Regions from separate parts of the Mesorhizobium sp. WSM4840 genome, predicted to be linked through region 3. Evidence: predicted binding sites of a transcription regulator. Region 3 holds the regulator's gene; each other region holds the start of a gene.
What was found. The regulator LexA, encoded in region 3, represses DNA repair genes until DNA is damaged. The targets are predictions, from matches to a motif close to TGTTCNNNNTGTGTTCNG.
Positions count from the first base shown of each region.

Region 1 (7,139 bases), on a different contig from region 3:
AGGCGAGCGTCGCCATCGACATCGGCGCGAAGAACCTGTTGCCCAGTTCGCCAGTGGCGCGCATCGCCTGCAGCATGCCTTCGATGTTTCCAGCGCGATCGGCGCGCATCGCAAGCACCATCAGCGTAAAGCCGCCGCCGACCCAGAGGATCGCCGAGACGACATGCAGAAACTTGACGATCGAGTACCAATCCATGGTTCCCTCCTTGAATGTTTGACGATTGCGAGCGGCGCACATTTTGCTCCGTCTCGCTGCGAGGAGCGGGCGTTTAGCGCGGCGCCTGTTTCGGAACGATGTCGCGTCGGAGGCGGCTTTGTTTCGGTGTCCTAGGAGACACGGCCGTGACGGCATCGTTCAGCGATTGCGCGAGCGTGTCGCGCTGTTTCCTGCTATTCTGACGGCGCCGGGAAGGGTCGGGCGCCATGCGGCATCGTCCAGAAACATTGCCGATGCTAATGCACCGATGCCGGGGACCCGGTGGCGGGTCAACCGCCTGAACTCAACCCATTCCCATGACGGGAAAAGGCAAAACGGGGGATACTATGCAAAAGGTAGCACGAAATTTCTTCACACTAGCCGTCGTCTACGCACTGTTCGGGATGGCGCTCGGCCTTCAGATGGCGATCAGCAAAGATCATGCGCAGATGCCGACCCACGCCCACATAATGGTGGCCGGATGGCTGATGTCGGCGGTGTTTGCCTTCTTCTACCATCTGTTTCCGGCAATCGGGCAAAAGACGCTTGCCACCGTCCATTTCTGGTTGACGGCAATCAGTGGCATCGGCCTGTTGATCGGCCTTTACATCATGCTTGGGGGCAACGCGGCGATCGAGCCGCTGGTGGCAACGTCGTCGATGGGTTTTTATGCAGGATTGCTGCTGTTCGCCTACATCGCGCTACCGGTGGTGTGGAAAGCCGAGCGGCTCCCTGAGGCCCAAAAGGCCTGAATATTGTGCTGTTACGGCACAGGCGGGCGACGCTTGTTCAAAAAATATCCGCGCCGTTAAGGCCTCATTAAGCTTTACAGGCGTTTACTATGTGCATCCAGTGATCTGGATTCTTACCGAGTGGTTGGAGCCACTTTGTTTGACGCCTCCCTGTTAAACTCCTGAGAGCCGCCTTATCCGCGGCTCTTTTTTTGTCCGCGATCCGGATTGCCAACGTCTGCGCCGCCATTAACCGTTTGTTAAACATGTGCTTGCCTTCGCCGGCGGCGAAGCGCATTTTCAAACCTCGGTCATATAGGCTGCAGGGCGTAACGGCGATGACGCCGATTCGGCCGGCTGTAAGGCAAGTGCAGGGCGTATCGATGAACGACTCTTCGAAGGGAAGCGCGAAAACCATCAAGCTGGCGGAGCGCCGGGTTTTCTCCCAATCCTTCAAGCCGCTCTACCAGGAAGGCATGGGCCTGGTCGAGCAGGCGGCCGAATATCTGGACGGCAAGGGCCGGGCCGAAGCGAAGAAACTGTCCAGGCTGGCGGCGACGCTCTATGCGGCCGAATCGATGCGACTGACCACGAGGCTGATGCAGGTCGCCTCCTGGCTGCTATTGCAGCGCGCGGCGAATTCCGGCGAGATGACCCGCGATCAGGTTGCTTCCGAAAAATCCAAGGTGCGCCTCGACACCGCTTCCGCCAACAACGATGCCGCAGGCTGGGTCGAACTGCCCAAGGATTTTCTTGACCTCATCGACCGCTCGCTGCGCCTGCAGGCGCTGGTGCGTCGCATGGACGAGGAGATCTACGGCGGCGCCGTGGCCGACGTGTCGCCATCCGGCCGCCGCGTCAATCCGGTTTCCGATCAGATCACGTTGCTGAACACGGCTTTCGCCCGCGGCTGAGAGACCGTTTGGAAACTCTACTCTGGCGGCATCTGATGGCGTTTTCTGCGCTTACCTACAGCGCCGCGCGTCCTCTTGGACGCGCAAAGGACGCTGTAGCACTTTGATTTTTGCGCATGATCCTTTCCGAAAATCGGTTCCGATTTTCGGGGTCATGCGTGGGCTCACGGACCCAAATGTCCGCTCCGCTCCGTTCTCGAAACCACCACCATATGACTCGCCGGAGCGACTTTCGAAACAGTCTCTTTGGCTCTTCCTGCAAGCAGCGGAGCCTGTTTCTGGTTTGTTCACATTTCGCTGGCATCGCTGTCCGCCAAGGGTAGACTTGGCGGATGGGGGAAACGATTCGCATTATCGGCATCGATCCGGGGCTGAGGCGCACCGGCTGGGGCATCGTCGAGAGCCTCGGCAATTCGCTGCGCTTCGTCGCCTCCGGAACCGTCCGTTCCGACGACAAGGCGGCGCTGGCGACACGGCTTTGCCAGTTGCATGATGGGCTCGCCGAGATCCTGCATACCGCCATGCCGCACGAGGCGGCGGTCGAGCAGACTTTCGTCAACAAGGATGCGGCGGCGACGCTGAAGCTTGGCCAGGCGCGCGGCATCGCCATGCTGGTGCCGGCGCTGGCAGGTCTGGTCGTTGCCGAATATGCGCCCAACGCCGTCAAGAAGGCGGTGATCGGCGTCGGCCATGGCGACAAGAAGCAGATCCACATGATGGTCAAGGTGCTGATGCCGAAGGCGACGTTCGACACCGACGATGCCGCCGACGCGCTGGCCATTGCCATCTGCCACGCGCATCACCGGCAGAGTGTTGTCTACAGGATGGCGGCGCTGGCATGAGGGACCACACATGATCGGCAAGCTCAAAGGCACGCTGGACGAGGTCGACGAGGATTTCTGCATCGTCGATGTGCACGGCGTCGGCTATGTCGCCCACTGCTCAGCGCGCACGCTTGCCGCTTTGCCGGCACCCGGCGAGGCGGTGGTGCTGTTCATCGAGACCTATGTGCGCGAGGATATGCTGCGGCTCTACGGTTTCCAGTCGGTGCTGGAGCGCGAGTGGTTCCGGCTGTTGATGAGCAATGTGCAGGGCGTCGGCGCCAAGGTGGCACTGGCCATTCTGTCGACGCTGGCGCCGGCCGATCTCGCCAATGCCATCGCGCTACGTGATATTGCCATGGTCAGCCGCGCGCCCGGCGTCGGCAAAAAGGTGGCCGAGCGCATCGTCACCGAACTGAAGAACAAGGCGCCAGCCTATGCGGGCACTGCCTCCGGCACCATCGGCCTGAAGCAGGAACTCGGCGATGGCGTCGCGCCGGCGCCGATCACCGACGCCGTCTCGGCGCTGGTCAATCTCGGCTATTCGCGCGATACCGCCGCCAATGCGGTGGCGGCGGCGCTGAAGAGCGCCGGCGAGGATGCGGATGCTTCGAAGCTGATCCGCTTCGGGCTGAAGGAGCTGGCGCGGTGAGTCTGCGCTTGTCCCGTTCCCTGCCCTGTGCAAGGAAGGCCGCATGAGCCTTTCGCCACGCCTCATTGCTCCCGACAAGCGCGGCGAGGATGCCGAGCAGACCTTGCGGCCGCAGACGCTCGGCGACTTCGTCGGCCAAGCGGCGGTGCGGGCCAATCTCAAAGTGTTCATCGAGGCTGCCAAGGGCCGCAGCGAGGCGCTTGACCACGTGCTGTTCGTCGGGCCGCCCGGCCTCGGCAAGACGACGCTGGCGCAGATCATGGCGCGTGAGCTCGGTGTCAATTTCCGCTCGACCTCCGGTCCGGTCATCGCCAAGGCCGGCGATCTCGCAGCGCTGCTCACCAATCTCGAAGACCGCGACGTGCTGTTCATCGACGAGATCCACCGGCTCAACCCGGCGGTCGAGGAAATTCTCTATCCGGCGATGGAGGATTTCCAGCTCGACCTGATCATCGGCGAAGGGCCGGCGGCGCGCTCGGTCAAGATCGATCTTGCCCGCTTCACCCTCGTCGCCGCTACCACCCGGCTCGGCCTTTTGACCAATCCGCTGCGCGACCGCTTCGGCATTCCAGTCCGCCTCAATTTCTACTCCGTCGAGGAACTGGAGCAGATCGTGCGGCGCGGCGCCCGCATCCTTGCGATGCCGCTCGGCGACGATGGCGCGCTGGAGATCGCGCGACGCGCGCGTGGGACACCGCGCATCGCCGGCCGCCTTTTGCGCCGCGTGCGTGATTTTGCATCAGTCGCCGGCGACGGTCATGTCGATCGCCAGATCGCCGACGAGGCGCTGACGCGGCTCGAGGTCGACGCGCTCGGCCTCGACGCGCTCGACCGCCGCTATCTCTCGATGATCGCGCGGAATTTTGGCGGCGGGCCGGTCGGCATCGAGACCATCGCGGCAGGGCTTTCCGAGCCGCGCGACGCCATCGAGGATATCATCGAGCCCTATCTGATCCAGCAGGGCTTTATTCAGCGCACGCCGCGCGGCCGCGTGCTGACCGCCAATGCCTGGCGGCATCTCGGACTCGACGCGCCGAAGGATCTGGCGCAGCAGCAGATCAGCCTGTTCCAGGAGGAATGACGAAGTCTGCAGGCGCGCCTCTCAGTCGCGAATGCTTCTGTGTCTTCGTCGGGTCCAAGGTGTGATGATTGACAAGGATTATAATCCTCATCATGCTGCTCATTTCTTAACCATAGAAGTTCAGTCAAATTTCGATTTGACTTTTTTCAAATAGTATAGCGTTATTTCAGGCACCGCGTAATATGCGACATTAAGCGCTCACGCATAACTATATGCATTGAAGTTCTGGCTTTCTACGCCGCTGACAGCGGTGAAGAAATATATTGTCAATTGTTCAATATGGCAGGGGGAAGCTATGATTGCAGCAAGCAGAGTGGCCGAGCTTAAGACAGAACCCCGCTACATCGATATCGCCAGACAGGGTGATAGCGATCTCGATGTACTCAAGTTACTTCCTGGAACGTGGAAGAATTGCCCGGGCATGAAGGGGCGCGGCTGGAATGCGATCGCTTTGCCATTCGCTTCATCGGGCAGCGGGATCGACTACCGGCTCCTGGTCAATCAATATGATGAGGTGCTCAAATTCACCTTGGTGGACAAGGGCGTCAAGAATCGCGGCATACAGAGGAACGGAACTTCGATCAACACCGACCAGGTCGTGGTCGCACTGGATTACGAGCAACGGATCGAGCAGTTGCTTGCCGACGATTTTCCGGCGAGCGGTTTGCAGGGAGATCCGAACACGACGATTCACCACGAGCCGGGCCTTTGGTTGTTCATGACCAATGAGGCAGAGAAAACCAGCAACATTGGACGCCTTGGGACCATTCCGCACGGCGACTCACTGCTTGCATTAGGTGCGGGCGAGGTCACCAACGGGCCGCCGACAATTCCGCCAATCAACGGGTTGCCGATAGGCGTCAATCAGAATCTCACCAGTCCCTATCTGGCGCCCTACAATCATTTTCATCTCGCTCCGTTCAAGGGTGTTGTGGCCGATCCCACCTTTCCGGGTTTCGATCCGGTAAAGCCACATCTGCTTCTTGTCGGCGGCGCTCCGGGAACCGTAACCAGAACGACAAAGCTGCAGGTCAGCACGACTGTCGAGACCGCCGGGATCGTCAATATTCCCTTCATCGTAAGGCAGGCCAACGCGGCCGAAATGATTTCGACTTTCTGGATAATGGAATTGGACGAGCTGACGCCCGCGGGAACGCCGCGCCTCATTCTGCAATATCTGCAAATCGTGCTTCTCGATTTCTTCCCGCGTCGCGATGGTCTGCCGGGCCTGATAAGATGGCCCCATGTCAGCATCAATACGATGGAGAAGGTCGCGGATGCCGACGCAATGAAGACAGCGGCGCCAGCCACGCCCTGATGCATGTCGCCCAAAAGTGCGCAGCGGTTTTGGGGCAACGACATGCATGGAAACAAACATTTGAAGCGCGTCGCATGAATCCTTTCAAACGCGGCGCACTTTGAGCCTGGTCCATCCCGACAGCGGGATGGGGCTCTATCTCAATGTTTGAGCACCGGATTTTCCCAAAACCGGTACCCACTTTTGGGTCCGATGCTTTAGCTGCGCAAAATCTCCTAATCCTGGTCAGCTTGCCGGCACATTTGCGGATTTTAACGCGAAGCCTCGCGCTGTGGGACGACGATCCCGCGAACGACGGAGCTGAGCGATGATCACCAGACGTGGCTTCCTGCGCCTCATCGGCGGTTCGTTCTTATCGGCCGTGTCGCTCAGCGCTTATGCGGTTGGCCTCGAGCCGATGTTGCTGACGCATGTAAAGCGCTATTCATTGACGCCGCCAAACTGGCCTGCAGGATTGCGGCTTCGCGTTGTCGCTCTCGCCGATATTCATGCTTGCCGGCCATGGATGACGCCGGAGCGGATCAGGTCGCTTGCCGAACGGGCGAACACCCTGCAGCCGGATCTGATTGTCCTGCTTGGCGACTATGCAGCCGGCACACGCCTGGTTACGGACTGGGTGGATTCCTCCGAATGGGCACCGGCCCTGTCCGGCCTGAAGGCGCCGCTCGGCGTGTGGTCAATCCTTGGCAATCACGACTGGTGGGAGGACCTTTCCGCGCAGAAGGCCGGGTTGGGGCCGACGGTGGCGCGCCGGGCGCTCGAGCACGCCGGCATCCCGGTCCTGGAAAACGATGCCGTCCGCCTGGAAAAGGACGGGCATGGCTTCTGGATCGCCGGACTTGCGGACCAACTTGCGCTGCGGCCGGGCAAAACCTGGGGCCGCAGCGGATTCAAAGGACTGGACGACCTGCGCGGCACGCTGGCAAAAGTAAGCGACAAGGCTCCCGTTATTCTGCTCGCACATGAGCCGGACATATTCCCGAAGGTCCCGTCACGGGTATCGTTGACTCTTTCGGGTCATACCCATGGCGGACAGGTGCGGCTGTTCGGCTATTCTCCGGTCGTGCCATCCCGCTTCGGCAACCGTTTTGCCTATGGCCATGTCGTGGAGGAGAACCGGCACCTGATCGTCTCCGGAGGGCTCGGTTTCAGCATTCTGCCGGTGCGTTTTGGGATGCGCCCAGAGATTCTTTCGATCGAACTGGGTTCAGCCTGACCGTCAATGAAGTGACTTGATCGCGTCCATCACATCCGGCTCGGCCTTGTCGCCATCAAACGCCTCGACGATGCCGAAGGCGCCGCCATAGTTTCAGACCGACCATGCGAAGCCATGGGCTTCCGCGCGCGCGATGCATGTCGACGATGACTTTCAGCCCGGCGCGATTGATCATGCGCACCGAGTCCAGCACGCTGACATAGAGATCGT
Region 1 covers NZ_JBVVQD010000001.1:193,915-201,053, reverse strand. Annotated here, with positions in the region: gene AC0L3I_RS01075 (DUF2269 family protein) at 1-196, opposite strand, end outside; gene AC0L3I_RS01070 (hypothetical protein) at 544-948, shown strand; gene rcdA (protease adaptor protein RcdA) at 1,311-1,841, shown strand; gene ruvC (crossover junction endodeoxyribonuclease RuvC) at 2,174-2,683, shown strand; gene ruvA (Holliday junction branch migration protein RuvA) at 2,694-3,314, shown strand; gene ruvB (Holliday junction branch migration DNA helicase RuvB) at 3,358-4,395, shown strand; gene AC0L3I_RS01045 (heme-binding protein) at 4,691-5,713, shown strand; gene AC0L3I_RS01040 (metallophosphoesterase) at 6,021-6,929, shown strand; partial or broken gene AC0L3I_RS01035 (glycosyl hydrolase) at 7,063-7,139, opposite strand, start outside.
Region 1: the regulator LexA is predicted to act here: its motif matches at 2,115-2,132, upstream of ruvC (crossover junction endodeoxyribonuclease RuvC).

Region 2 (7,139 bases), on a different contig from region 3:
CCAACACGTCGACCTTGAGGATTTTCACCGCGTCGAGATCGTCCTTGTCCCACTCGACCATCTTGCGCTCGTCCATCGCCGTCTTGATGATGGGCACGATCTCGTCGAGCCGATCCCTGGTGATGACGAAGCCGCCGACATGCTGCGACAGATGACGGGGAAAGCCCATGATCTCGTTGGCGCATTCGATAACCTGCCTTGTCACTGGATCGGTCTGATCGAGGCCGCCGGCCCTGGTTTCCTTTTCGCCGAGCTCCGAGGTCGACCAACCCCAGATCGAGCTGGACAGCGCACTCCTGACATCGTCCGACAGGCCCATCGCCTTGGCCACTTCGCGCATCGCCGACCGGCCCCGGTAGCTGACGACGGCCGCGGCAAGCGCGGTACGCTTGGCGCTGTATTTCGAGTAGATGTACTGGATGACCTCTTCGCGCTTTTCATGCTCGAAATCGACATCGATGTCGGGTGGCTCGTTTCTTTCCTCGGAAATGAAGCGCTCGAAAAGCGAATCGATCCGCTCAGGCCCCACTTCGGTGATGCCGATGCAATAGCAGACCACCGAGTTGGCCGCGGAGCCGCGTCCCTGGCAAAGTATGCCCTGGCTGCGGGCAAATTTGACGATGTCGTAGACAGTCAGGAAATAGCGCGCGTAGTTCAGGCGCTCGATCAAAGCGAGCTCCTCTCGGATGCGCTTCGTCACATCGGCGGGAACGCCTGAGGGATATCGTATCGCCGCTCCCTCTCGAGCCAGCCGTTCCAGTTCGGCCTGTGGCCCGAGGCCGGATTCCGTCGGTTCGTCGGGATAGTTGTATTGGAGGTCACTGAGAGAGAAGCTCAATTCTCCGGCAAAGCGCAGCGTTTCCGCCAGTGCCTGCGGATGCCTGCGGAAAAGCCGTGCCATCTCCATTGGCGGCTTCAAATGGCGCTCGGCATTGGCCGCCAGTTCCAGACCCGCTTCGGCAACAGGTACGTTGAGGCGGATCGCCGTCAGCACGTCCTGCAACCGGCGCCGTTCGGACGTATGGTAGAGAACGTCATTGGTCGCCATCAGCGGAATACCAGATAGCTCAGCCATGGCAGCCGCCTGCTCGATCCGGAAGCGGTCGTGGCCATGATAATCCGGCGAAACGGCAAGCCGCAAAGCCTTGCCGAAGCGATCTTTAAGCCGGCTAAGCAAAGTGAGGTCATTATTGGCGCCCGCCGACAGATCCGGCAGGACTGCCAGGGACATGAGATCGCCCCATTCGAAAAGGTCGTTGCGATAGAGAAGCGGTGCGCCCTTTTCGCTTTCGTCGCGCATATTGGCTTGCGTCAGCATGCGGCACAGATGGCCCCAGCCCTTGCGGTCCTGCGGATAGGCGAGAACGTCGGGCGTGCCGTCGCAAAAAACCAGGCGGCAGCCGGGATGATAGGAAAGACCTTCCACCTTGGCCTGCTGCCAGGCGCGCACGACGCCGGCCACCGTATTGCGGTCGGCAAGCCCGATCGACGAAAAGCCCAGAAACTTTGCCGCGACCACCAGTTCCTCCGGCTTCGAGGCGCCGCGCAGGAACGAGAAATTCGACTGGATGCCGAATTCGGCATAGGGAATGACCGTCAGCGCGTTCATGCGAAGACCCCATGCATGAACCAGCGCGGCGTGGCGTGCGAGGCGCCGTAGAGACCCTGGCGGTAGAGCCAGTAACGGCGGCCGTCGCTATCCTCGATGCGGAAATAATCCCGGATCGCTTCCTGCCCCGCTGCCTCCCGCCACCATTCCGGGGCGATGCGTTCCGGCCCTTCGGCGCGCGCGACCCGGTACAGCGCGCGCCGCCAGCGGAAATTCATCGGCGGTCCCTCAGGCATTTCGGTGGCCGGCACCTCGATCGGTTCGGGCGAACGGAACAGCCGGATCGGCCGTTCCGGCCGAAAGACAGGCTTGGAGGAAGTGTCTTGTATCTTGCCCGGCTTCTTCGGCGGAGAGACCCTTTGCGGCGCCTCCGCATAGGGAAGCATGGCGACGGCGCGCTCCGGCAGATGACTCTCGACGGCGACCGGTTTCAAAACCGCGCTGTCGCCGAGCCGGGCGCGGATGCGGTCGGCGAAAAGGGCGATGTCGGCGCCGTCATCGCTCGTCTCTCCGGTCAAGTCGGCCTGCTGCATGTCGAAGGCCGCGGCCGACAGGACCGAGAGGCGCACGAGATCGAAGCCATAGCCGGCATCGATGTCCTGTTCGAGCGCGGCAAGCCTTTCGTGAAACAATTTCTGGATCAGCAGCGGCTCGCGCAACGGCCGCGAGGTGCCGACGGCGATGCGGCTGACGGCGCCGTCGACGCGGAAGAGCAGCAGCGCCAGCCTTCTTGCGCCCTCGCCGCGGCGCTCGAGGTCCGCCTTCAATGTCGTCGCCAGCATTTTCACCAGCCGCTCTATTTCGTCGGTCAGCATGATGGGTTCTGCGAGATGGCGTTCGACCGAAAGCGGCGCCACCGGCAGGCGCGGCGACACCGCCTCGTCGAGGCGGCCGAGCGCCTGGTCGAGGCGCAAAAGCAGCGAGACACCGAAGCGGCGGGCGAGCGGCGCGCGCGGTGCTGCCATGACGGCGCCCGCCGTGCGCAGGCCGACGCTTTCCAGGCTGGCGCGGATATCAGGCTCGATGCGCAGCGCCGCCAGCGGCAAGGGTGCGAGGAGCGCTTCCTCCTCGCCACCGGGGACGATGCGGTCACTGGCAAACCGCGCCGCCGCCCAGGCTGCACCAGGTGTGGCGGCAAGGCCGGCGCGGACATCGAAACCCTGATGGAAAAAGCGCGACAGGATGTCGTCCAGCATCGACCGTTCGCCGCCGAAAAGATGGGTGCAGCCGGTGACGTCGAGGAACAGGCCGTCGGCTGCGTCGAGCGCCACCAGCGGGGTGTAGCGGTCGCACCAGTCGGCAAGGCTTTCGAGCAGGCGGCGGTCGGCCTCGGGATCGGCTTCCACCACGTCGATCGAGGGATGCATGGCGCGCGCGTCGGCTATGCCCATGCCGCGCTTCAGGTGAAGCGCCTCAGCCCGCTCGTCGAGGGCGGCGATGCGCTGCGCGTTCCCCTGGCGATGGCTGATCACCAGGGGCAGGTGATCCGACGGCCGGGAACGCCAGGACCGCCCCAGACGCTGGCGCAGGATCCTTTCCGCGGCGAGATGCGGAAACCACAGGGACAGGATTCGCTGACCGTTCTTCCCCGGTCCTTCTTTCCTCGAAACTGCGTTCATCGGGGTTCCACTCCAGTGTGAATTGTCCTGGCAAGGCCGTGCGGCTCTTGCCGATGCTGACGGTGAAGGCGGGGCGGCCGATCGAGCCGGCGAGCGGCCCGGCGATCGTCTCGCGGGGTGCCGACGGCGCCGCCGACAGGACGAGGCGGACGGGTGCCGCCGTCGGCTCGGATTCGCCGGCCTGGCGCAGCAGGAACACCGGCCGGCCGGCATTCTGTGCCCGGGCGTGCAGCCGCCGCGTCGCGGTGAGGTCCAGCCGCTGCGGACTGCCGCGGATTTCGAGGATGACGGCGGCGAGCGCTGTCATCCGGGCGGCCTCCTCGGCGGTCCACAGCGCATCGAGGAGCCTTGGCGCCTCGGAAAACAGCAATTGCTCCGGCTCGATGCCGAAAAGGGCGTGAAGCCCCCTGGCATAGGGAAAGCCGGCCTCCCGGAAGATTTCCGCGGTGCCGATCCACAGGACCGGCAGTCGCGGCTCCTGTTTGAGGATCAGGCTGACGAGCGACAGGGCGAAGCCGGCGACGGCCCCGGCATCGCGGGTCGCGGCGCCATGGATCTCGCTCAGCGCCGCCTTCGGCAGGCCGCCGCCGAGCGCAGTATCGAGAGCTTCGGCGCCGGTGCGCAGAAACGCATCGGGCGGCGCCACGGCGAGGCCGCGGCGGACGATTGTCAGATCGTGGGGCGTGACATCAGCTGTTGGATTCCGGGGCGCATCAACGGGAGCGCCGGCCGGCGCCTCCAGGCGCTCGGGCAGCGTTCCCTCGATCTTCGCGATCTGGCGGCGCAGGGCAAAAACAGTCTCCCGCGCCACGGCGCTTGTCGCCATGACGGTCAGCTTCCACTCACAATTGTTCCTGTTATGTTCTCTAGGATTCCAGAGGGCGGCCGAAGAGTCAAGCGGAGTCATGGGCGGAGTCATGGGGAATTTATTCCTGTCCTCGCGTAGGCGGCAACCCGCCCATTTGCCGAGCCCGGCTCGAAAGCCTATATGCCGGGATCAGAAGGACAAAGCATGGCCCGCATCTACAAGACCCGCACCTGGCACGACCAGCTTTCGCCGTCGATGGAGGAAATGGAGTTCCTGGCGCTGGAGGCTTACGCCCATCTGCCGGAGGAGTTTCGCAAGCTGACCGGCGAGATCGTCATCCAGATCGCCGAATTTCCGACCGACGAGATCATGGACGATCTGTCGCTGGAAACGCCTTTCGACCTGCTCGGCCTATTCGAGGGGCGCGGCATTGCCGAGCGCTGGAATCCGCAGACCGGCGAGGGGCCGAACCGCGTCACGCTCTACCGCCGCGCCATCCTCGATTACTGGGCCGAGAACGAAGAGACGCTGGGCGACATCGTCACCCATGTGCTGATCCACGAGATCGGCCATCATTTCGGCCTGTCGGACGACGATATGGAGCGGATCGAAGAGGCGGCGGAGTAGGCTGTGTTGATATTCAGGTGATGCCGGCCTGCGAACGGCAGTTCCCTGCGCTTCCGGTGCTCACGTACCCAAAAGTACGCTCCGCTCCGGTTCTCGGGAAACCACCCAGTCTGGTCGCTTCGCGCCCGTCTTCGACTCCGGCGCGGCCTGACCTGAATCTCAACACACCCTGCGTCGGAGCTTTGCAAAATCTACCAGTCGCTGAGCTTGGTGTTGGCCCCGTATTCCTGACCCTCGATATCCTTTACCACGGCCTGGCCGCAGCGCATGGCCTTGGCCTCCATGTCGTAGGAATAGGTCGGCGAGCCGAACAGGTGCCAGCCCTTGTTGAGCGCTGCCGTCACCTTGTGGCAGAAGCTGGAATCGTCCGGACCGGACAGAAAGCGGTAGAGTTTCATTTTTCATTCCTGTCGTGAGTTGCCAATCATGCCCCGATGGCGGCCGCCTTCGCCAGCAGTTTTTCGGCCTGCGCCAGATGCAGCCGTTCGACCATTTTTCCATTCAGCGCAATGACTTGCCTGCCGGCATTTTCGGCAAGCGCGAAGGTATCCTTCACCGAGCGTGCCTCGGCCACCGCTTCGGCAGATGGCGCAAAGGCCCGGTTTGCGGCATCGATCTGGGCTGGGTGGATCAGCGACTTGCCGTCGAACCCCATGGCGGCCGCTTCCCCGCATTCGCGCGCAAAAGCGTCCAGATCGCGAAAATCGTTGAAGACACCATCGAGCAGGTCGAGGCCGCCGGCGCGCGCGGCGAGCACCATCTGCATCAGCCACGGTGTGAGGTAGCGCCGGTCGGGCGTGGCGAGAATGCCGGTCTCCTTGACCAGATCGTTCGTTCCGGCAACGAAACAAACCAGCCGCGAGGCCGAATCGCGGCCAAGCTCGGCGATCGGTCCGATGTTGAGCAGAGCCTTGGGCGTTTCGATCATCGCCCATAGTTTCACCTCGTCGGGTGAAAAATTGTCATCGAGCACGTCGCCGGCTTCCAAAACATCGCGCGGCGTGTCGACCTTGGGCAGCAGGATGGCGTCGGGCTCGCAGCGTGCCGCAGCCAGCAAATCGTCGGCGCCCCATTCGCTGGAGAGCGGGTTGATGCGCACGGCCATCTCGCAGCGCCGGCCGGGGCGACTGGCGAAGATGCCGGCCAGTTTTTCCCGCGCGGAGACCTTGTCGGCCGGGGCGACGGCATCTTCGAGATCGATGATGACGGCATCGCAGGCCAGCGACGAGATCTTGGCCAGAGCCTTGTCGTTCGAGGCCGGGACGTAAAGCACCGAGCGGCGCGGGCGATAGGTTTCAGTCATCTCAGATCTATGCCGCCTGCGGCCGGTCGAGGCAAGCACGCAGGGCAATCGCTTCGGACAGTCATAGCTTGTATTGGATATGAGCCAATCGTCGAAGTTGGCGCCGCCCCTCATCGCCCTGCCGGGCACTTCTCCCCGTATAGTGACGGGGAGAAGGGGCTGGCGCAGCCTCGGCGCCATTCTTGCAAAGCTGGTGATTGGCGAAACCGGCGATGAGAGCACCCCTCTCCCCGTCACTACACGGGGAGAGGGGTGCCGGCAGGCAGGTGAGGGGCAGCGCAAGCGCCCGGAAAGGGTGACGGGGCGGATTCAAACCTGAAGTGATTGCCTGACCCTGCACAAAAACTGCACGAGATTGCGGAAATTCTCCTCAGATCCGCCCCGCCGCCTGCATTTCGATCGGCGACATACGCCGCATGCAAGAGCGAGAAAAGCCCCGTTGGTCCCTGCCGTACCGCCTCCGCAATGACGGTTGGTGGCTGGTCGATCCACCCCGGCCGGACGGTTCGGCGACCCTCTTCCCCTTCATCCGCAAATCTCCGCCCCCCCGGCCGGATCAAAGCCGCTGAGAAAATCCGATCATGACATCGTTGCTTACGGCCGCGCCGAGCTATTGCGCGCGACTCGGCGTTGCCGTCCTGCTTGCCGCGCTGGCGGATTTCTTCTTCTATGGGCAGCCCGTCGGCATCACGTTTTTCCTGTTCGGCATCACGCTTGCCGCCGCCGCAGCGGCCATCCAGCCGTCGGCGCTCAGCGCCCGCGGCCTGTGGTCCGCTGCCTTGCTTGTCGGGCTGCTGCCGCTTATCGAAAATGTCAGTGCGCTGTCGGTCGCAATCGGGCTGGTGGCGACGGCCGTCTTTGCGCTTTGGCTGGTCGGCCGGCTGTGGCGCGGCGCTGCCCGCATTGCCGGCCAGGTCGCGCTGTTCCTGCTCGCGGCACCCTTCCGGTTCGTCCACGATTTCTTCCGCTGGCGCAAGGCGGCACGGCGGTTCGGTCGGCGGCGTATCCACCTGGCGGCGATCGCCGTCTGGATCATGCCGCTGACCCTGGGCGCAGTGTTTCTCGCGCTGTTCGGCGCCGCCAATCCGGTCATCGAATACTGGTTGTCGCTGATCGATCTCCTCGCACTGCTCGACTTCATCGAGCTGCCGCGGCTGGCCTTCTGGCTGTTCG
Region 2 covers NZ_JBVVQD010000001.1:569,447-576,585, reverse strand. Annotated here, with positions in the region: gene AC0L3I_RS02970 (error-prone DNA polymerase) at 1-1,609, opposite strand, end outside; gene AC0L3I_RS02965 (DUF6504 family protein) at 1,606-3,081, opposite strand; gene AC0L3I_RS02960 (ImuA family protein) at 3,023-4,054, opposite strand; gene AC0L3I_RS02955 (metallopeptidase family protein) at 4,241-4,663, shown strand; gene AC0L3I_RS02950 (DUF1737 domain-containing protein) at 4,855-5,061, opposite strand; gene AC0L3I_RS02945 (HpcH/HpaI aldolase/citrate lyase family protein) at 5,088-5,966, opposite strand; gene AC0L3I_RS02940 (DUF4153 domain-containing protein) at 6,548-7,139, shown strand, end outside.
Region 2: the regulator LexA is predicted to act here: its motif matches at 4,078-4,095, upstream of AC0L3I_RS02960 (ImuA family protein).

Region 3 (7,139 bases):
GATCGCCGAGATCAAGAAGGCCAGCCCGTCCAAGGGCCTGATCCGTGCCGATTTCGATCCGCCGGCACTGGCCAGGGCCTATGCGAAAGGTGGCGCCGCCTGCCTTTCGGTGCTGACCGACGCGCCGTCCTTCCAGGGTGCGCCTGAATTCCTCACCGATGCGCGCAACGCCGTGACATTGCCCGCTTTGCGCAAGGATTTTCTGTTCGAGCCTTATCAGGTATTCGAAGCCCGTGCGTGGGGCGCTGACGCCATCCTGATCATCATGGCGAGCGTCGATGACGCCGTGGCCAGGGAACTCGAAACGACGGCGTTCGAACTCGGCATGGACGCGCTGGTCGAAGTGCATGACGAGGCTGAGACGGAACGCGCGCTGAAACTGTCATCGCGGCTGATCGGCATCAACAACCGCAATCTCCGGACGTTCGAAACCAGCATCGAGACCTCGGAGCGGCTCGCGACGATGATGCCGGCAGACCGCCTGCTGGTCAGCGAGAGCGGTATTTTCTCGCACGAAGACTGCCGCAGGCTGCAACGGAGCGACATCGGTACGTTCCTCGTCGGCGAGAGCCTGATGCGGCAACAGGACGTGGCCACTGCGACGCGCCTGCTTTTGACGGGCAATGCGCCCGCCATTGCATCGGCCCGAAAATCGGAATCGATTTTCGGAGAGCACGATGCATAGATTCAAAGTGTTAGAGCGTGCTTTGCGCGTCCAGACGGACGCACGTCGCGCTAAGGTGACCTGACGATGACGGCCGCCCTCACCCATCTTGGCGCGAAAGGCGAAGCCAATATGGTCGATGTCGGCGACAAGGCGGAGACGACGCGCACGGCAATCGCCGAAGGTCTTGTCTCGATGCGGCCCGAAACGCTGAAGATGATTCTCGACGGCGATGCCAAGAAGGGCGACGTGCTGGGCACGGCGCGCATCGCCGGCATCATGGCGGCCAAGAGGACGCATGAGCTGATCCCGCTCTGCCATCCGCTGCTGTTGACCAAGGTATCCATTGACATCGAACCGGACGCGACGCTGCCAGGCCTGAAGGTCACGGCGCTGGCCCGCGTCACCGGTAAGACCGGCGTCGAGATGGAAGCGCTGACCGCCGTCTCGGTCGCCTGCCTGACCATCTATGACATGGCCAAGGCGGTCGACCGCGCCATGGTGATCTCGGGCATCAGGCTGGCGGAAAAGACCGGCGGCAAATCCGGCGACTACAAGGCGGATGCCAAGGGGGCAGGCTAATAATGGCACTGCTTCCGGTCGCCGAGGCGCTCGAGCGCCTGCTTGAGGATGCTGCGCCCTTGCAGGCTGAAAGCGTCGCCCTGATGGACGCCGCCGACCGCGTGCTGGCGGAGCCGCTCCTGGCGCTCCGCACCCAGCCGCCGTTCAACGCGTCCGCCATGGACGGCTATGCCGTGCGGGCCGAGGATGTCGCATCCGTGCCCGCAAGACTTTCGGTGATCGGCATGGCGCCGGCCGGACGCGGCTTTGCCGGAACAGTCGGCCCGGCGCAGGCCGTGCGCATCTTCACCGGCGCGCCGCTTCCTGCAGGCGCGGACACCATCGTCATCCAGGAGAATGTCCGCGACCTCGGCGGCGGCAGCATCGAAGTGACCGCGTCGACGGTTGAAGGCCGCAACATCCGCCGCCTCGGGCTCGATTTCTCGAAGGGCGACGTCCTGCTGGAGAAAGGCCGCCCGCTTGATCCGGCGGCATTGTCGCTGGCGGCGTCGGCCAACCACCCGCAGGTCAGCGTGGTGAAACGGCCGTTGGTCGCCATCATCGCCACCGGCGACGAATTGCTGCCGCCGGGCAGCGACCTTGGCCCCGACCAGATCATCTCGTCCAATGCCTATGGCGTCGCCGCCGCGGCCCGCTCGGTCGGCGCCAGCGCGCTCGATCTCGGCATCGCCCCCGACCGCAAGGAGGCGATCGCCACGCTGGTGAAACAAGCGGTCGACGCAGGCGCCGACGTCATCGTCACGCTGGGCGGCGCCTCGGTCGGCGACCATGACCTGGTCCATGACGTGCTGACCGGTGAAGGCATGACGCTCGATTTCTGGAAAATCGCCATGCGGCCCGGCAAGCCGCTGATGTTCGGGCGGCTGGGTGACATCCGCTGCATCGGCCTGCCTGGCAATCCGGTGGCGAGCCTGGTCTGCACGCAGCTCTTTCTGACGCCGCTGCTTGCGCGGCTCGGCGGCCGCGCCTTCCGGCAGGACATGCGTCAGGCGCGGCTCGGCGCCGCCATGCCGGCCAACGATCTCAGGCAGGACTATGTACGCGCCGTGGTTAGCGAAGAAGCCGGCACGCTGCTGGCGACCCCGTTCGGCATCCAGGATTCCTCGATGCTCAAAATGCTGGCCGACGCCAACGGGCTGATCGTGCGCGAGCCGTTCGCTCCCCCAGCCGCGACGGGCGCCGCGTGCAGCGTGCTGATGCTACGCTGAACAAAACGTCAACACATTCATTAAATTTTAAACGGTTGCGGAACACAACTGGAACAGATAGTGTTTGTTCTGGGTTTGTTTTTCTGATTCTGTTGGGGGTCGCGATGCTGACACGCAAACAACATGAACTGCTGATGTTCATCCACGAGCGGCTGAAGGAAAGCGGCATTCCGCCCTCGTTCGACGAGATGAAGGAAGCGCTCGACCTCGCCTCGAAGTCGGGGATCCATCGGCTGATCACTGCACTGGAGGAGCGCGGTTTCATTCGCCGCCTGCCCAACCGCGCCCGCGCGCTGGAGGTGCTGCGCCTGCCCGATTCGATCGCGCCCGGCCTCAATGCGGCGCGCAAATTCTCGCCAAGCGTCATTCAGGGCAGCCTTGGGCAGGGCAGCCTCGGACGACAGATCAAGCCGGCGCCTTCGCGCATGCCCGCAGCCGGCAATGACGACGACGTCGTTGCCACCATCTCCATACCGGTGATGGGCCGCATCGCTGCCGGTGTGCCGATCGACGCCATCCAGCACCAGACGCATTCGATTTCGGTACCACCGGACATGATCACCGGCGGCACGCACTACGCGCTGGAGGTCAAGGGTGACTCGATGATCGAGGCCGGCATTTTCGACGGCGACACGGTCATCATCCGCAACGCCGACACCGCCCAGCCTGGCGAGATCATCGTCGCCTTGGTCGACGACGAGGAAGCGACGCTGAAGCGGTTCCGCCGCAAAGGTGCCTCGATCGCACTGGAAGCCGCCAATCCGGCCTATGAGACGCGCATCTTCGGGCCGGACAGGGTCAAGGTGCAAGGCAAGCTCGTCGGACTGATCCGGCGTTACTGAACGGCAGGCTTTTTGGGTTTCTCGGCCCTGCGGTATGGCGGCAGGCCCCTCGCCTCGCGCGAAAATCTCCGCTGCTCATGCCAAGGCCTATAGGGCTGTCTGACGGCAAAACGGATTTCTGCGCGCGTCGTCGCAGATAGCGGATCGAAAAAGACGGCGGCACTGCCCATGCGAGCGAGCTGCCGTTTGGTGACGACGAGAACCAGCGGATTGCGGCAGGGATTATAATAGGCTGTGGCATCATCGATGACGATCAAATCCGCAAAGGCACAGGCTGGCCGTGCGGTTTTGCGGTCGTCGGCGAGCGCGATGATCGCGCCGGACTGGTGCCGGGCGAGGCACAGGCCGGCAGTGCAGTAGAAGGGCGCTCCCGGCGGCAGGTCGGCCGGGTCGACGATGTCGAACCGCACGTCTCCTTTTTCGAATGTCTCCGGCTCGACAATGGTCGCTGAAACCAGCGCATGTTTCCAGTTGTCGGTGGTGAATTCGTTCGAGTGCACCCGGTTGACGGCAAGTTCGCCGCCGCCGATCGGCAGCGCCACCAGATGCGCATCTTCCGAAATCAGCACGTCGGGGGTGCGCGTCTCGGAAATCGTCAGCAGGCCGGCGAGCGCAAAGGGAAGTGCCGCAAGCCGCAACCATGTCGTTGCCATCGTGGCGATGACCAGGGCGGCCGTCACCAGCAGAACCGACTGCAACGAGATCAGCCCGACGGCATCGACCGGCGACCGCTCGGAGATCCATCCCGATATTGCAATCATGGCCGTCAGCCCCTTGCCCATCATGTATAGGAAAGGGCCGTCGAAGCCGAACGGCATTGCCAAGGCGCTGACGACGGCCAGGAACATCACGACCGTGACGATCGGCATGACGGCCAGATTGGCGAACAGGCTGAGCGGCGAGACGCGCTGGAAGTGCCAGATGGCGAAGAGTGCGGTGGCGCTGCCGGCAATGATGGAGGTCATTGCGATGGTACCTGTCCCAGCGGCAAGTTTTCGCGTGACGAAAGCGATCGTTGACCGTCGCTGTGGCGGCGCGGTGGCCTTGTCGGCACGATAGTCGGACCAGCCGGCATAGGCGCCCACGAGAGCAGCGGTCGCGGCGAAGGACATCTGGAAGCTTGGGCCGACCACCTCGTGCGGCGACACGACGATGACGGCGATGGCCGAAATCGCCAGATTGCGCATGGTGAGTGCCGCCCGGTCGAACAGCACGGCGACAAGCATTACCGCCAGCATGATAAAGCTGCGTTCAGCCGCGACCACGATACCGGAAAAAATCAGATAGGCAGCGATGGAAACGAGTGCGGCAGCAGCCGCATATTTTTTGACCGGCCGGCGCGACGAAAAATCGGGAACCAGCGCAAAGGCGCCGCGCAGCAATCCCATGATGGTGCCGGCGACAAGCGCCATGTGCAGGCCGGAAATCGAGATGATGTGGTAGATGCCGGTGCGCCGCATCGATTCGTTTATCTCTTCGGGAATGCCGGCACGCACGCCGACGATCAGCGCGGCGGCAATCTCCCCCTCGGCGCCACCGATGCTGTCCCTGATATGGTCGGCGATGGTTTCACGCGCCTTTTCGATCGAGGAAGAAATGCGCGCGGCGAACGGTGCATCTTCGGAAACGACGATCTTCGGATTGCCGAGGAAAAAGCCACTGGCACCGATACCGGCGAAATAGCTGTCGAAGGAGAAGTCATAACTGTCCGGCCTAACCGGGCCAGTCGGAGGCAGAAGCCTCACATAGCCGGTTGCCACCGAGCCTGCGGTCATCTCAGCGGGAATTTTGCGTGCCGAAACCCTGACACGTTCCGGCGCATAACGCAGTGTCGGCCGGGCGGTCGACATCACGTCGATGGTCAGCCTGATCCGGCCGTTCGCCATCTGATCGAGCCTAACGACACGGCCGGTGAGCTGGGTCTGGATTTCCGAGCCGAGCATCTGCGTTCCCACGCGCCAGGTTTCAACCTTGGCGGCGAGTAGCCCGAGTGCGCACAGCAACGCTGCCATGAAGCACAGATGCGTTTTGCGCCATGAGCGTGTCACTGCCGCACACAATGCCGTGAGGACCACGACGGCAATAGGCTGCGGAAAGTCCGGTTCGACGGCAAGCGAAAAATAGACGATCACCCCGCATGCCAGAAAAACCGGCACCAGCAGAAAGGCGACGCCGCGGTCTAGTTCCAGGCCGGCTGCCGAGGCCACGCTGTTGCGGATACCGGATGGTGAAAGATGGCTAAGCTGTCGGCGGAAACGAATGACAGGCCCGGGTGTTGGAGCCGGTGTTGGCGCGGCGCGGTCCGGCGAAAGGGGCTGAATGCCCGGGTGCGACGCAGGCAGCGAAACGGGTAGCGGCTCGGCGTGGGGAACGTCGGCAAACAGCGATCGTTCGCTGACGCTTGTGGTCGTGCCCTCGCTCTTGTCCGCGCCGCGGCCTGGTCCAGCCATCGGGTCTGCCCCTTGCGCCCTTGACCTCCTATGCTACATGAACGCGCGACGCGCGAAAGTCCGCGCAATCACATCCGCTTCCTGCGCTTGCCTGAGAGTTCCATGTCCGACAAGGTCGTCACCCGTTTCGCCCCCTCGCCCACCGGCTTCCTGCATATTGGCGGCGCGCGCACGGCGCTGTTCAACTGGCTGTATGCGAAACACACCGGCGGCACGATGCTGCTGCGCATCGAGGACACCGATCGTGAGCGTTCGACCGATGCGGCAACCGCCGCCATCCTCGACGGACTCTCCTGGCTCGGCCTCACCTGGGACGGCGAGCCGGTATCGCAGTTCGAGCGCGCGCCGCGCCACCGCGTGGTCGCCGAGGAACTGGTGCGCATGGGCAAGGCCTATTACTGCTACGCTACGCCGGCTGAACTGGAAGCGATGCGTGAGAGCGCGCGGGCCAAGGGCTTGCCTCCCCGCTATGACGGCCGCTGGCGCGACCGCGACCCGTCCGAGGCGCCAGCCGGCGCCAAGGGCGCGATCCGAATCAAGGCGCCGGCCGACGGCGAGACGGTGGTGCATGATCTCGTGCAGGGCGAAGTCCGCTTCTCCAACAAGGATCTCGACGATTTCATCATCCTGCGCTCGGACGGCAATCCGACCTATATGCATGCCGTCGTCGTCGACGACCACGACATGGGCATCACCCACATCATCCGCGGCGACGATCATCTGACCAATGCCGCCCGCCAGATGGTGATCTATCGAGCCATGGGCTGGGACGTGCCGTCGATGTCGCATATCCCACTGATCCATGGCGCCGACGGCGCCAAGCTGTCGAAGCGGCACGGCGCCCTCGGCGTCGAAGCCTATCGTGCCATGGGGTACCTGCCTGAGGCACTGCTCAACTACCTGGCGCGGCTCGGCTGGAGCCACGGCGACGACGAGGTCATGTCGATCGCCGACATGATTGCCTGGTTCGACATCGGCGACGTCAACAAGGGGGCCGCCCGCTTCGACTTCGCCAAGCTCGAGGCGCTGAACGGCGTGCATATGCGCCGCATGAACGACGCCGAATTGCTCGATATCTTCATCAACACCTTGCCCTATCTCGAAGGCGGCCCGGCGATCGCAGCGCGCCTCGACGACACGCGCAAGGCACAGATGCTCGCCGCGCTGCCAGGCCTAAAGGAGCGCGCCAAGACGCTGGTCGAACTGGCCGACGGTGCCGCCTTCCTGTTTGCCGAGCGGCCGCTGCCGATCGACGAGAAGGCGGCTGCATTGCTCGGCGGTGAAGCGCGCGAGATCCTGCGGGGCGCCCACGCGGCGCTGAAGGCGATTTCAGGCGACTGGACGGCCGAAGCGGCGGAAGCCGCGATCAGGGAATATGCGGTGGCCGGCGGCC
Region 3 covers NZ_JBVVQD010000005.1:162,896-170,034, forward strand. Annotated here, with positions in the region: gene trpC (indole-3-glycerol phosphate synthase TrpC) at 1-685, shown strand, start outside; gene moaC (cyclic pyranopterin monophosphate synthase MoaC) at 752-1,246, shown strand; gene AC0L3I_RS09810 (molybdopterin molybdotransferase MoeA) at 1,249-2,454, shown strand; gene lexA (transcriptional repressor LexA) at 2,559-3,296, shown strand; gene AC0L3I_RS09820 (ComEC/Rec2 family competence protein) at 3,290-5,746, opposite strand; gene gltX (glutamate--tRNA ligase) at 5,849-7,139, shown strand, end outside.

Region 4 (7,139 bases), on a different contig from region 3:
GCAGAAACGCGTCGGCCTGAAGCCGGAAGGCCGCCAGCCGGTGCGCACCGGCGCTGCCCTTTTCGACGCCGACGGCGATCCCGCCGGCCACGTCACCTCCGGCGGCTTCGGCCCCTCGGCCACCCATCCGGTCGCCATGGGCTACGTCCTGACAGCGCTGGCCAAACCTGGCACAAAACTCTTCGCCGACGTTCGCGGGACGAAAATCCCGGTCGATATCAATCCCCTGCCCTTCACGCCGCATCGCTACCGCAAAGGATGAACCTTCTCATGGCAAAAACCTATTTCACCGAAGATCACGAATGGCTCCGCGTCGAAGGCGGTGTCGCCACCGTCGGCATCACCGACTACGCACAGGAGCAGCTCGGCGATCTCGTCTTCGTCGAATTGCCGGAGCTTGGGAAAAAACTGGTCAAGGGCGATACGGCCGTGGTGGTCGAATCCGTCAAGGCGGCATCGGACGTCTATGCACCGGTCGACGGCGAGGTCACCGAGGCCAACACCTCGCTCTCGTCGGACCCGTCTTTGGTCAATTCGGCGGCAACCAGCGACGGCTGGCTGTGGAAGATGAAGCTGGCCGATGAAAGCCAACTCGAAGGTCTCCTGGATGAGGCCGCCTACAAAGCCCATATTGGTTGATAGAAGGACCAGGAAAGATGACTGCAGCACCCTACTCCTTCTCGGCCCGCCATATCGGCCCCGGCCTCAATGACGTCAGAGCCATGCTGGCGACGATTGGTGTTCCCTCGGTTGAGACGCTGATCAGCCAGGCTGTGCCGAAATCGATCCGGCTCGACCGGCCGCTGGCCTTGCCGGCCCCGGCGAGCGAAGCGGAGGCGCTGGCCGAGCTTTCAGCGACAATGGCGAAAAATACAGTTCTGAAGAGCTTCATCGGCGCCGGCTACCACGGCGTCCATGTGCCGCCGGTCATCCAGCGCAACCTGTTCGAGAATCCGGCCTGGTATACGGCTTACACGCCCTACCAGGCCGAGATCAGCCAAGGCCGGCTCGAAATGCTGTTCAATTTCCAGACGCTGGTCACTGAGCTGACCGGGCTGCCGGTGGCGTCTGCCTCGCTGCTCGATGAAGCGACGGCGGTGGCCGAGGCGGTCGGCATTGCGTTACGCCATCATCGCGACAAGCGGACCAAAGTGGCGCTGGCCGGCACGCCGCATCCGCAGACGCTCGACGTCGTGCGCACCCGCGCCGAACCGCTCGGCATCGAGGTCGACGGCGAAACCATCGACGACAATACCGCCGCTCTGCTGGTCTCCTGGCCCGACACGTTTGGGGTCTATGGCGACCACAAGGCGGCAATCGAGAAGGCCCGTGCCATCGGCGCGCTGGTCGTCTTCATTGCCGATCCGCTCGGGCTGACGCTGACCGACGCGCCGGCAAGGCTTGGCGCCGACATCGCCGTCGGCCCGATGCAGCGGTTCGGCGTGCCGATGGGCTTTGGCGGGCCGCACGCCGCCTATTGCGCCGTATCCGACAGGCTGACGCGGCTGATGCCCGGCCGCCTTGTCGGTCAATCGACCGACAGCAAGGGCCGCCCCGGCTATCGCCTTGCGCTCCAGACGCGCGAACAGCATATCCGCCGCGACAAGGCGACATCCAACATCTGCACCGCGCAGGCGCTGCTCGCCAACATGGCGACGGCCTATGCGATCTGGCACGGCCCCGCCGGGCTCCAGGCGATTGCCGGCCGAACCCATGAATTGGCTAACCGGCTGGCTGCCGGTCTCAAGGCAGCAGGCGTTTCGGTGCTTGGCGCAAGCCGCTTTGACACCGTGACGGTGGGAGTGAAAGGCAAAGCCGGCGCAATCGCCGCCGCTGCTGAAAAGACCGGCCGATTACTGCGCGTCATCGACGCCGACCACATCGGCATCAGCTTCGATGAGACCTCGACCGATGCCGATCTGGACGCGATCGCGGCGCTGTTCGGCGCCAAGGCGGGCGCCGCTGCCGGCAGCAGCATGCCCGGACAGCCGCGCGGCAAGGAGTTTCTCACGCAGCCCGTCTTCCACGACAACCGTTCGGAAACCGAAATGATGCGGTTCCTGCGTCGGCTGGCCGACAAGGACCTGGCGCTTGACCGCGCCATGATCCCGCTCGGCTCCTGCACCATGAAGCTCAACGCCGCCGCCGAGATGATGCCGGTAAGCTGGCCTGATATCGCCAACCTGCACCCTTTTGCCCCGGCAAGCCATTCGGCCGGCTACCGCGCGATGATCGACGAGCTGGAAGGCTGGCTGGCGGAGATAACCGGTTTCGACGCGGTAACCCTGCAGCCCAATGCCGGCAGCCAGGGCGAGTATGCCGGGCTGCTCGCCATTCGCGGCTATCACCGCTCACGCGGCGAAGGCCACCGCACGGTCTGCCTGATTCCGTCATCCGCGCATGGCACCAATCCGGCGAGTGCGGCGATGGCCGGCATGAGCGTTGTCGTCGTTCGCTGCACCGAGGATGGCAATATCGACATGGACGATATGAGTGCCAAGGCGGCCGAGCATGCGCAAAACCTCGCGGCGCTGATGTTCACCTATCCCTCGACGCATGGCGTCTTCGAGGAAGGCGCGCGCGACCTCTGCGCCCTTATCCATGAGCATGGCGGCCAGGTCTATTTCGACGGCGCCAATCTCAACGCGCTGGTCGGCCTCGCCCGGCCGGGCGACATCGGCGCCGATGTCTGCCACATGAACCTGCACAAGACGTTCTGCATCCCGCATGGCGGCGGCGGTCCGGGCGTCGGCCCGATCGGCGTCAAGGCCCACCTGAAGCCCTATCTGCCAGGTCATGTCACCGAGGGCTCGGCGCATGCCGTGGCGGCCGCACCCTTCGGCAGCGCTTCGATCCTGCCGATCACCTGGATGTACATCCGCATGATGGGCGCCTCCGGTCTGAAGCAGGCGACCGAGACGGCGATCGTTTCCGCCAACTATGTGGCGACGCGGCTCGCACCGCACTTCCCGCTCCTCTACAAGGGCAGGCACGATCGCATCGCCCATGAGTGCATCCTCGACACCCGCGTGCTGAAGGAGAGCTCCGGCATCAGCGTCGACGACGTCGCCAAGCGGCTGATCGACTATGGTTTCCATGCGCCGACTATGTCGTTTCCGGTGGCCGGTACGCTGATGGTCGAGCCGACCGAGTCCGAGCCCAAGAGCGAGGTGGATCGCTTCTGCGAAGCGATGATCGCGATATCGGGCGAGGCAGCCAAGGTGGCGAAAGGCGAATGGCCCTTGGCCGACAATCCGCTGGTCAATGCGCCGCATACAGCGGCCGAGGCACTGGCCGGCCAGTGGACCCATCCCTATTCGCGCCTGGAGGCGGCCTACCCAGCCGGTGATGTCGACACATCAGCCAAATACTGGCCGCCGGTGTCGCGCATCGACAATGTCGCCGGCGATCGCAACCTCGTCTGCTCCTGCCCGCCGCTGTCGGAATATCTGGGTGCGGCGGAGTAGACCATGATCCCGAAAAGTGGAATCCGGTTTTCGGACAAGATCATGGTCTAACAAGAAGATAGAAGCCTCAATCAGGCAGAACGCAAGGCCGGCGCGTCGGCCTTGCTCGTCTTCTGGGCGACGACGCGATTTCGCCCGGCGCGCTTTGCCGCATAGAGTGCGGCGTCGGCTTCGGCCAGCACATGGTCGAGACTGGCCCCATCCGTCCCGCCAAAGCCGATGCCGCCACTGACTGTGCTGCGCAACGGACCAAGCTGGGTGGCCACGACTTCCGTGCCGAAGGCGACGCTGATCTTGCTTGCAATGTCGTAAGCCTTCTCTTCAGTCATCCGCGACATGACGAGGACGAATTCCTCGCCGCCCAGCCGGAAGGCGTCGACTCCGGTCCTGGCATATTTCCTGATGACAGCGGCGAAGCGGCGCAGGACCTGATCGCCGACCGGATGACCGAATACGTCGTTCGTATTTTTGAAATGATCGAGGTCGAACATGGCAACGGACATGAACGGGCCGAAAACCCGCTCACCGTAGAATGCCGTCAACGCCCGCCGGTTCATCAGCCCGGTCAATGGGTCGGTCATGGTCTCGGCCTTCAATTCGATCTGCGCCTGCAAGTGGTGCAGGGAGAGCGTCAGTGCGCCGAGCCCGGTCATGCAGGCGACCGCCACGACGGAATTCAACCGTTCGGCCCAGTTGTCGGGTGCAACGCCGAGCACCCATTGGCCCTCGACCAGCAGGACCGCGCCGCAAAGCACGAAGGACAGCGCACAGACGCCGCTCAGGAACGATACGACCAGCAATATCCGGCGATCATGACCTCCTTTGATCCAGAACATCACCCCGATAAGCGAGAGCAGCGCCGTTACCGTCGCGTAGGTTACGATGAAGCCGACGCCATCAAGGCCCAGCGACGTCGCGCCTGCGCAAACCGCCATCGCAGCCACGGTCGGCAAGATGGCGCGCCTGTAGTCGCGCACGCCGAGATACTGCATGGCCGACAGGCAGAGGGTCAGGAAGCCCAGGCTGAGAAGCGCAAGCACAATCTGGCAAAGCCACGGGCTGGGATGCCTGGCATAATGCCAGAACAAGACCACATGCACGACGAGCACAAGAATGCCGCACGCCACCGTCAGCATAGAGCGTGCCTGTGGCGCGGTGAACCAGATCGCAAACATGGTGATGCTGATGCACGTGCCCGACAGCGCCGCCGCGAGCAGGAGCGAACTGTAATCCAACATGCGTAAGCAGCAGCCTCTTCAGGAGTTCCGTTGCATTGTAGGCCAGCGGCAGTGCGCAGATACCGTTTTTCGGCCAACCTTTCGACGTAACCTTCGGACAAGGTTTACAAAGCGTCGATGCCCATTTCCGCCGCTTGGTTGTCGAATGGTTTTGCAGTAAGAGGCTCTATCCTCGAACGTAACAGGAACCTCCGTCGCCTGCCCGCAAAAAGCGTGGCAGTATCGGGTGGTGATTCGCAGCATCGGAATCCAGGACCAGCATGGACGACAGTAACGATCTTTTCGGCAGTTTGGACAAGCAGCCGCCACCGGTTCGCGCAACCGCGCGCCCGGCCGATCCGCTGGTGCAGGCGGCGAAGCGCCCGGCATCCCGCGACGGCAGCGAGAGCTACAGTGCCGCCGACATCGAGGTTCTGGAAGGGCTGGAGCCGGTGCGGCGGCGACCCGGCATGTATATCGGCGGCACCGACGACAAGGCGATGCACCATCTGTTCGCCGAGGTCATCGACAATTCGATGGACGAGGCGGTCGCCGGCCACGCAACCTTCATCGATGTCGAGCTTTCTGCCGACGGATATCTGGCGGTCACCGATAATGGCCGCGGCATTCCGGTCGATCCGCATCCGAAATTCAAGAAGCCGGCGCTCGAAGTCATCATGACGACGCTGCATTCCGGCGGCAAGTTCGACAGCAAGGTCTACGAGACCTCGGGCGGCCTGCACGGCGTCGGCGTCTCCGTCGTCAACGCGCTGTCGGACCATCTCGAGGTCGAAGTCGCGCGTGGCCGCCAGCTCTATCGCCAGCGTTTTTCGCGCGGCGTTCCGGTGACCGGCCTGGAGCAGCTCGGCGAAGTACACAACCGGCGCGGCACCAAGATCCGCTTCCATCCCGACGAGCAGATCTTCGGCAAGGGTGCGGCATTCGAGCCGGCGCGGCTCTACCGCATGACGCGCTCGAAGGCCTATCTGTTCGGCGGCGTCGAGATCCGCTGGACCTGCGATCCGTCGCTGATCAAGGAGAAGGACAAGACGCCGGCCAAGGCCGAGTTCCATTTTCCCGGTGGCCTCAAGGATTATCTGAAAGCCTCGCTCGGCGACGAATTCCAGGTCACCCGCGAAATTTTTGCCGGCAAAAGCGACAGGCAAGGCGGTCACGGTTCGCTCGAATGGGCGGTGACCTGGTTCGGCGGCGACGGGTTCCTCAATTCCTACTGCAACACCATCCCGACCGGCGAAGGCGGCACGCACGAGGCCGGCTTCCGCAACGTTTTGACGCGCGGCTTGCGCGCCTATGCCGATCTGGTCGGCAACAAGCGCGCTTCGATCGTCACGTCGGAAGACGTCATGATCTCGGCGGCGGGCATGCTGTCGGTGTTCATCCGCGAGCCGGAATTCGTCGGCCAGACCAAGGACAGGCTGGCGACGATCGAGGCGATCAGGATCGTCGAGACTGCCATCCGCGACCCCTTCGATCACTGGCTGGCCGACAATCCGCAGGAAGCCTCAAAACTGCTCGAATGGGTGATCGCACGTGCCGACGAACGGGTGCGCCGCCGCCAGGAAAAGGAAGTGTCGCGCAAGAGCGCGGTGCGCAAGCTGCGCCTGCCCGGCAAGCTCGCCGACTGCACGCAGAATGCCGCGGCCGGCGCAGAGCTCTTTATCGTCGAGGGCGATTCGGCCGGCGGCTCGGCAAAACAGGCGCGCGACCGCGCCAGCCAGGCAGTGCTGCCGCTGCGCGGCAAAATCCTCAACGTCGCCAGCGCCGGCAACGACAAGCTTGCCGGTAACCAGCAGATTTCCGACCTGATCCAGGCGCTTGGCTGTGGCACACGGTCGAAGTACCGCGATCAGGATCTGCGCTACGACCGGGTCATCATCATGACCGACGCCGACGTCGACGGCGCCCATATCGCTTCGTTGCTGATCACCTTCTTCTATCAGGAGATGCCGAGCCTGGTCCGCGGCGGCCATCTCTATCTGGCGGTGCCGCCGCTCTACTCAATCCGGCAAGGCGGCAAGGTCGCCTATGCCCGCGACGATGCGCACAAGGACGAACTGCTGCGCACCGAGTTCACCGGGCGCGGCAAGGTCGAAATCGGCCGCTTCAAGGGGCTGGGCGAAATGATGGCCGCCCAGCTTAAGGAAACCACCATGGACCCGAGAAAGCGCACGCTGCTTAGGGTCGATGTGATCGACGCCGAGGCGGCGACCAAGGATGCGGTCGACGCGCTGATGGGCACCAAGCCGGAAGCCCGCTTCCGCTTCATCCAGGAACGCGCGGAATTCGCCGAGACGGAAGTGCTGGACATCTGAAACGTCTTCTGCTCGGCGAACCGCAAACGGGCGGCCGTCACTGTTGCAAGGCAGTATGTGGCTGGCATCACCGAGCGAAGCGAGGCGGCCGACATGTCGCAGATCGCAGCCTCTCTGCGGAT
Region 4 covers NZ_JBVVQD010000030.1:52,662-59,800, forward strand. Annotated here, with positions in the region: gene gcvT (glycine cleavage system aminomethyltransferase GcvT) at 1-262, shown strand, start outside; gene gcvH (glycine cleavage system protein GcvH) at 271-639, shown strand; gene gcvP (aminomethyl-transferring glycine dehydrogenase) at 657-3,467, shown strand; gene AC0L3I_RS29415 (GGDEF domain-containing protein) at 3,539-4,705, opposite strand; gene parE (DNA topoisomerase IV subunit B) at 4,966-7,017, shown strand.
Region 4: the regulator LexA is predicted to act here: its motif matches at 4,878-4,895, upstream of parE (DNA topoisomerase IV subunit B).